Regions from separate parts of the Pseudomonas sp. TMW 2.1634 genome, predicted to be linked through region 1. Evidence: predicted binding sites of a transcription regulator. Region 1 holds the regulator's gene; the other holds the start of a gene.

Evidence for each region. Region 1 encodes sigma-54, which starts transcription at its own class of promoters, with help from an activator protein. Its sites were predicted from a motif close to ANTGGCATNNANNTTGCTNT; they were not measured.
Region 2: a site for sigma-54 is predicted at 2,277-2,296, ahead of flgB (flagellar basal body rod protein FlgB). Genes of this name have one in related genera too.

The regions. Positions count from the first base shown of each region.
Region 1 is NZ_CP016849.1:2,908,720-2,912,126, reverse strand. Features, by position in the region: gene rapZ (RNase adapter RapZ) at 1-300, opposite strand, end outside; gene ptsN (PTS IIA-like nitrogen regulatory protein PtsN) at 303-767, opposite strand; gene hpf (ribosome hibernation-promoting factor, HPF/YfiA family) at 780-1,088, opposite strand; gene BFC21_RS13900 (RNA polymerase factor sigma-54) at 1,164-2,657, opposite strand; gene lptB (LPS export ABC transporter ATP-binding protein) at 2,842-3,407, opposite strand, start outside.
Region 2 is NZ_CP016849.1:2,404,479-2,407,885, forward strand. Features, by position in the region: gene flgE (flagellar hook protein FlgE) at 1-601, opposite strand, end outside; gene flgD (flagellar hook assembly protein FlgD) at 622-1,347, opposite strand; gene flgC (flagellar basal body rod protein FlgC) at 1,363-1,806, opposite strand; gene flgB (flagellar basal body rod protein FlgB) at 1,810-2,217, opposite strand; gene cheR (protein-glutamate O-methyltransferase CheR) at 2,522-3,349, opposite strand; gene BFC21_RS11445 (chemotaxis protein CheV) at 3,394-3,407, opposite strand, start outside.

The sequences.
Region 1 (3,407 bases):
GCGCTTGAGCAGGGTTTCTTCGTCGGCATCCAGGTACAGTACGTCGCACTGAATATGTCGGCTGCGGACCTCTTCAAGCAACTGGGGGAAGCGGGACAGGTGGCTGGGCAGGTTGCGCGCATCGATCGATACGGCCACCAGCGGTTGCGCCAGCTCGGTGTGAATCAACGCTCGCTCGGCCAGTTCCGGCAGCAGGCCGGCTGGCAAGTTGTCGATGCAATAGAAACCGTTGTCTTCAAGGACGGCGAGGGCAGTGCTTTTACCGGAGCCGGAGCGTCCGCTGACTATGACTAAGCGCATGATTAATGACCGTTCTGTACGTCCAGAACAACCTGGTACAACGCTTCGTTGCTAGGTGCACTGCGCAGCCTTTCGCGCACGTCTTTACGATCGAGCATGCTGGCAATCTGCCGGAGCAGTTCCAGGTGTGCATCGGTTGCCGCTTCTGGCACCAGCAAAACGAAAAGCAGGTCGACCGGCGCGCCATCGATGGCGTCGAAATCTATGGGGGCGTCGAGGTGCAGCAAGGCGCTCACAGGCGACTCGCAACCCTTGAGGCGGCAATGGGGTATGGCAATGCCGTTACCGAAACCGGTGGAACCCAGTTTTTCACGGGCAATAAGGCTCTCAAAAACATCCTGCATTTCGAGACCAGGCACTTCGCGGCTGATCAGGTTGGCAATATGTTCGAGTGCGCGCTTTTTACTGCCGCCCGGCGCGTTCACCAGGGAACGGCCGGGGGTCAGGATACTTTCAAGTCGGATCATGGGTAGGGAGTATTAACGACCGGTCGCGCCCTGGAGCAGGCTTTGGGTCTTTTCCTTATGCTTTTTCAGTTGGCGATCAAGCTTGTCAGTGAGCAGATCAATGGCGGCATACATGTCGTCATGCTCGGCGTTGGCAACGACTTCTCCTCCATGGATGTGCAAGGTGGCCTCGATTTTCTGTTTCAGTTTTTCGACCGCCATCGTTACCTGTACGTTGGTAATCTTGTCGAAGTGACGCTCCAGTCGGTCGAGTTTTTCGCCGATGTATGCGCGTAGCGGTTCGGTGACTTCCAGTTGGTGTCCACTGATGTTGACTTGCATACAGTTTCTCCTTTGATGCCATTGCATAAAGCGGCAGGCCGAGCAGCCTGCCACTGAAACGCCGGGGTCCGTGGCTTACATCAAACGCTTGCGTTCGCTCGAAGGCGCTATCCCGAGGGATTCGCGGTACTTGGCGACGGTGCGACGGGCTACCTGAATACCTTGTGCCTCCAGTAAACCAGCGATCTTGCTGTCACTCAACGGCTTTTTCTGATTTTCCGCAGCAACCAGTTTTTTGATGATGGCACGGATCGCGGTGGAGGAGCATTCGCCGCCTTCAGAGGTGCTGACGTGGCTGGAGAAAAAGTACTTCAGTTCATAAATACCGCGTGGGGTATGCATGAACTTTTGCGTGGTCACCCGGGAAATGGTGGATTCGTGCATGCCCACCGCTTCGGCGATGTCGTGCAGAACCAGTGGCTTCATGGCCTCGTCGCCATGCTCCAGAAACCCGCGCTGATGCTCGACGATCTGGGTCGCCACTTTCATCAGGGTTTCGTTGCGGCTTTGCAGGCTTTTGATAAACCAGCGTGCTTCCTGCAACTGGTTACGCATAAAGGTGTTGTCGGCGCTGGTGTCGGCCCGGCGGACAAAACCTGCATATTGTGCGTTCACCCGCAGGCGCGGCACGGACTCCTGGTTTAGCTCCACCAGCCAGCGCTCGTTGTCCTTGCGCACGATCACGTCTGGTACAACATATTCAGCTTCGCTGGACTCGATTTGCGAGCCCGGGCGCGGGTTGAGGCTCTGTACCAGTTCGATCACCTGGCGCAGCTCGTCTTCCTTGAGCTTCATGCGGCGCATCAGCTGGCTGTAGTCGCGTGCGCCCAGCAGGTCGATGTAATCGGTAACCAGGCGCTTGGCTTCGTTCAGCCAGGGCGTCTTGGCGGGTAACTGACGCAATTGCAGCAGCAGGCATTCGCCCAGGTTGCGCGCGCCGATGCCGGCGGGTTCGAATTGCTGGATGCGGTGCAGGACGGCTTCGATTTCGTCGAGCTCGATGTCCAGTTCCGGATCAAAGGCTTCGAGGATTTCTTCGAGGCTTTCGTCCAGGTAGCCCTGGTTATTGATGCAGTCGATGAGGGTGACACCGATCAGACGATCGGTGTCGGACATCGGTGCCAGGTTCAGTTGCCACAACAGGTGGCTTTGCAGGCTTTCGCCGGCCGAGGTGCGGGTGGTGAAGTCCCACTCGTCATCGTCGTTGCTGGGCAGGCTGCTGGCGCTGGTCTGGTAGATGTCTTCCCAGGCCGTGTCCACGGGCAGTTCGTTGGGAATGCGTTCGCCCCAGTCACCGTCTTCCAGGTTGTCTACGGTCTGCGCAGTTTCCTGGTAGGTGGGTTCCTGGACGTCGGTATTGGGCTTTTGCTCAATGTTGTCGGCAAGGGGGTCTGCATTGTCGAAGTCGTCGCCTTCTTCCTGGCGTTCGAGCATCGGGTTGGACTCCAGAGCCTCCTGGATTTCCTGTTGCAGGTCGAGGGTCGACAATTGAAGCAGGCGGATGGCCTGTTGCAGCTGAGGTGTCATTGTCAGCTGCTGGCCCATTCTCAGGACTAGCGATGGTTTCATGGCAGGGGCTTAACACCTTATTCGCCGGCGCACATGGCGCCATCCACTACAGGGCGCGTGAGCGCCAAACATAAGCAAATTATATGCCTGAAACCGGTGCGTTTGCCTAGGGGTGTTCTTAATTAGTTTTTTGCGTGCCAGACCAATCAAGGACACCCCGTTGAGGGCATGTCACATGCCTGTGTTACAGGCGGAACTCGTTGCCGAGGTAAACTTCGCGTACCAACTGGTTGGCCAGAATCGTTTCAGCGTCGCCTTCAGCGATCAGTTGCCCGTCGTTGACGATATACGCGGTTTCGCAGATATCGAGGGTCTCGCGAACGTTGTGGTCGGTGATCAGCACACCGATGCCCTTGGCCTTGAGGTGGTAGATGATTTGCTTGATATCGCCCACCGAGATCGGGTCGACACCGGCAAAGGGTTCGTCGAGCAGGATGAACTTGGGGGCCGTGGCCAGTGCGCGGGCGATTTCTACCCGGCGACGCTCACCACCCGACAGGCTCATGCCCAGGTTGTCGCGAATGTGGTTGATGTGGAATTCCTGCAGCAGGCTTTCCAGCTCCTTGCGACGCCCGGCCTTGTCCAGCTCCTTGCGGGTCTCGAGGATCGCCATGATGTTGTCGGCCACCGACAGCTTGCGAAAGATCGAGGCTTCCTGCGGCAAGTAACCGATACCGGCGCGTGCACGGCCGTGCATGGGCTCATGGCTGACGTCCAGGTCGTCGATCAGGACGCGGCCCTGGTCGGCAT
Region 2 (3,407 bases), 500 kb from region 1:
GGGCATTGCCCTGGGTGTCATACACCATCGTGCTGAATTTTTTGGTGTAGCTGGTGGATTCGTTCGGATCGAACGGGATCTTGCTCTGATCGATCGCATCGGAGCTGGAGTTCAGGTTGATCTCTGAGGTTACCGAGCCGGTTGCCTTGGGTGCCAGGTTCGAGGTGTCGATGCGCAGGTCGGTCAGCACACCGTTGACGATGTTGCCGTTGGCATCCACGCCATAGCCCTGCAAGCGCGCAGTGCCGTCGGAGCTGGTCACGAAGCCGTCCTTGTCGGCCTTGAACGTGCCGGCGCGGGTGTAGCTCAGGGCGCCGTTGTCGCTGAGCACGAAAAAGCCGCTGCCCTGAATGCCCATGTCCAGCAGGTTGCCGGTGTTGTTGACCGCACCTTGACCAAAGTTTTGCGAAACCGCTGCCAGGTTTACGCCACTGCCGATGGTCTTGCTGCCGGTACCCAGCTTGCTCGCCGAGTAGATGTCGGCGAACTCTGCACGCGAGGCCTTGAAGCCGGTGGTTGCTGCGTTGGCGATGTTGTTGCCGGTCACGTCCAGCTGCTTGTTCGCCGCATAGAGACCGCTAAGGCCGATATTGAAAGACATGTTTTTCTCCTTGAGGCGGCTTAGAGGCCTATGGTCTGGACTTTGGACATGCCAATGCTGCCCAGGCCTGCGAGGTTGAGCATGATTTCACCGCCGGTCTTGCTCAGGGTCACGCTGTTGACCGTGGCAGGCAGGTAGGTGGTGAGCGCCGTGGTGCCGGTGTCGGTTTTGCTCGATGCGGTGAAGGTGTAGGAACCCTTGTCCAGCAGTACGCCGTCGTCGTCCTTGCCGTCCCAGGTGAAGTCCGCGTTGCCGGCTTTCTGGCTGCCCATCTCAATGGTGCGGACCACTTCGCCATCCGCATCGGTAATGGTGATGGTGGGCTTGGAATCTGCGTCCTTGACCACGACGGTGCCGTTGAAGGGCTTTTCACTGGCGGGGTCGACGTAGGCTTCACCGGTTTGCACGATGACCGAACGCCCCACCAGCGACGAGGCCTGCAAGGCCTGGGAAGATTGCAAACCGCCCGACAGGGAGTTGACCGTGTCGTTGAGCGTGGTAATGCCTTCCAGGCTGCTGAACTGCGCCAGTTGTGCGACGAACGCGGTGTTGTCCTGGGGGTCCAGCGGGTTCTGGTTTTTCAGTTGGGTAACCAGCAGTTGCAGGAACGCATCCTTGCCCAGCGCCGTGTTGCCGGTAACGCCCTTGGTGGCCGCAGCCACACTGGTGTCGGTGGTCTTGGCCTGGGCGGAGTTGGCGAGCACCTGGTTAAGGGTCAAGCCGCTGGTGGAATCGGTCACACTCATTTGCGTCGCCCCTTATCACTGACCGAGGGTCAGGACCTTCTGCATCATGGTTTTGGCGGTATTCATCAGCTCGGCGTTGGTCTGGAACGAACGACTGGCGGAAATCATGTCAGCCATTTCTTCAACCACGTTGACGTTGGGGTAATACACGTAGCCCTTGGCGTCGGCAGAAGGATGATTAGGCTCATAGCGGGCCTGCAACTCGCTCTGGTCTTCAACCACGCCCAACACCTGCACGCCTTGCCCGGCAGCGTCCTGGTTCTGGAACAACGAGTCGCCGCTGCTGCCTTGCGCGCCTTGAAACATGGTGGCAAACACCGGGTGGCGGGCGCGGTAGGTCTGGTCGATGCTCGACGATACGGTGTCGGCGTTGGCGATGTTGCTGGCCACGGTGTTAAGGCGCGTGGTCTGGGCACTCATGCCGCTGCCGGCAATATTGAACACACTGGATAGAGACATGGGTTACTCCCCGCGCAAGGCCGACATCAGCCCTTTGAATTTGCTGTTAAGCAGGGTGAAGCTGGCCTGGAAGTTGACCGCATTCTCTGCATAGTTCGACTGCTCAAGCTGAGCGTCCACGGTGTTCTGGTCGATCGATGGCTGCATCGGCGTGCGGTACAGCAGCGACTCGTCGCCACTGCTCAGGCCCTGGGCTTCGATATGGCGGGTGTTGGTCTTGTTCAAGGCAAACGTGCCGTTCTGGTTTTTGTCGTTCTGGGCGGCGAGCACAGAAGCAAAATCCAGATCCCGAGCCTTGTAGTTCGGGGTGTCGGCGTTGGCGATGTTGTTGGCCAGGACTTCGGCGCGCTGGGCACGAAAGCCCAGGGCCTGCTCATGGATACCAAGCGCTTTATCGAAGCTGATGCTCATGTCGAAAAACCTTTGTGGGCTGACCTGAGAATGTGATTCAGGTTTTACATGACAGGGATAGAGCAAACCCCGTGCCAGTTTTTACAGCCCCGTAACACAAGGGTTTTGCGGGAGGTGAAAGGCGGCAACGGCAGAAAAGCGGCAATGCTTGACCGCCGGGTGCCGTTTTTCTGCCGCCTTGCAGTGACGACACATACGACATGGCACATGTGGGAGCGGGCTTGCTCGCGATGGCATCAATGCGGTGTTCTGACAAACCGCAGCGTTTGCATCGCAGGCAAGCCAGCTCCTCCAGGGAGGGAGCCTATTTGGCCTGGTAAATAATCCCAGGGCTGCATTGCACCATCTGGTAGTGGTCCGGCAACCCGTTCAGCGCTTCAGAGGCGCCCAGGAACAAATACCCGCCCGGCTTCAAGGTGCTGTGAATACGCAGCAGGATGTCTTTTTTCACGTCGGCCGAGAAGTAGATCAACACGTTGCGGCAGAACACGATGTCGAACTTGCCGAAGCTGGCGTAGCTGTCCAGCAAGTTGAACGGGCGAAACTCCACGCGGTTCTTGATCGGTGCCTTGATCACCCAGCGCCCCGGCCCCTTGGGGTCGAAATAACGCTGCAGACGTTCCGGCGACAGGCCCCGGCCAATCGCCAGGTTGTCGTACTCGCCGGTACGGCAGGTGTTGAGCATCTGCGCGGACAGGTCGGTGGCAAAAATCTGCACACCGGCCTTCAACTGCCCCAGGTTGCTGCGCTCGAACTCGTCGATCGCCATCGACAGCGAGTACGGTTCCTGCCCCGAGGAACAGGCCGCCGACCAGATGCGCAAACGCTGCCCCGGGTTCGCCTTGATCTGCTCGGGCAGCACCTTGTTCTTCAACACTTCGAAGGGGTAGGTGTCGCGAAACCACAAGGTTTCGTTGGTGGTCATGGCATCGACCACCTGCTCGCGCAGCCCGCTGCGCGGCTGGCTCTGGATCCGCTGGATCAGCTCGCCCAACGACTTGATGCCTTGTTGCTCCATCAGCTTGTTCAGCCGGCTGGAGACCAGGTACTGCTTGTTTTCACCCAGCAAAATGCCACAGGCTTTTTCCAGAAATACCCGGAATTGTTCAAAATCCAAATTAGCCGTCGACAAATGTCCTGCCTCTTAAATCGTGTTGACCGCCAAGGGCTGCGCCCTTAGCTGAAGTCTG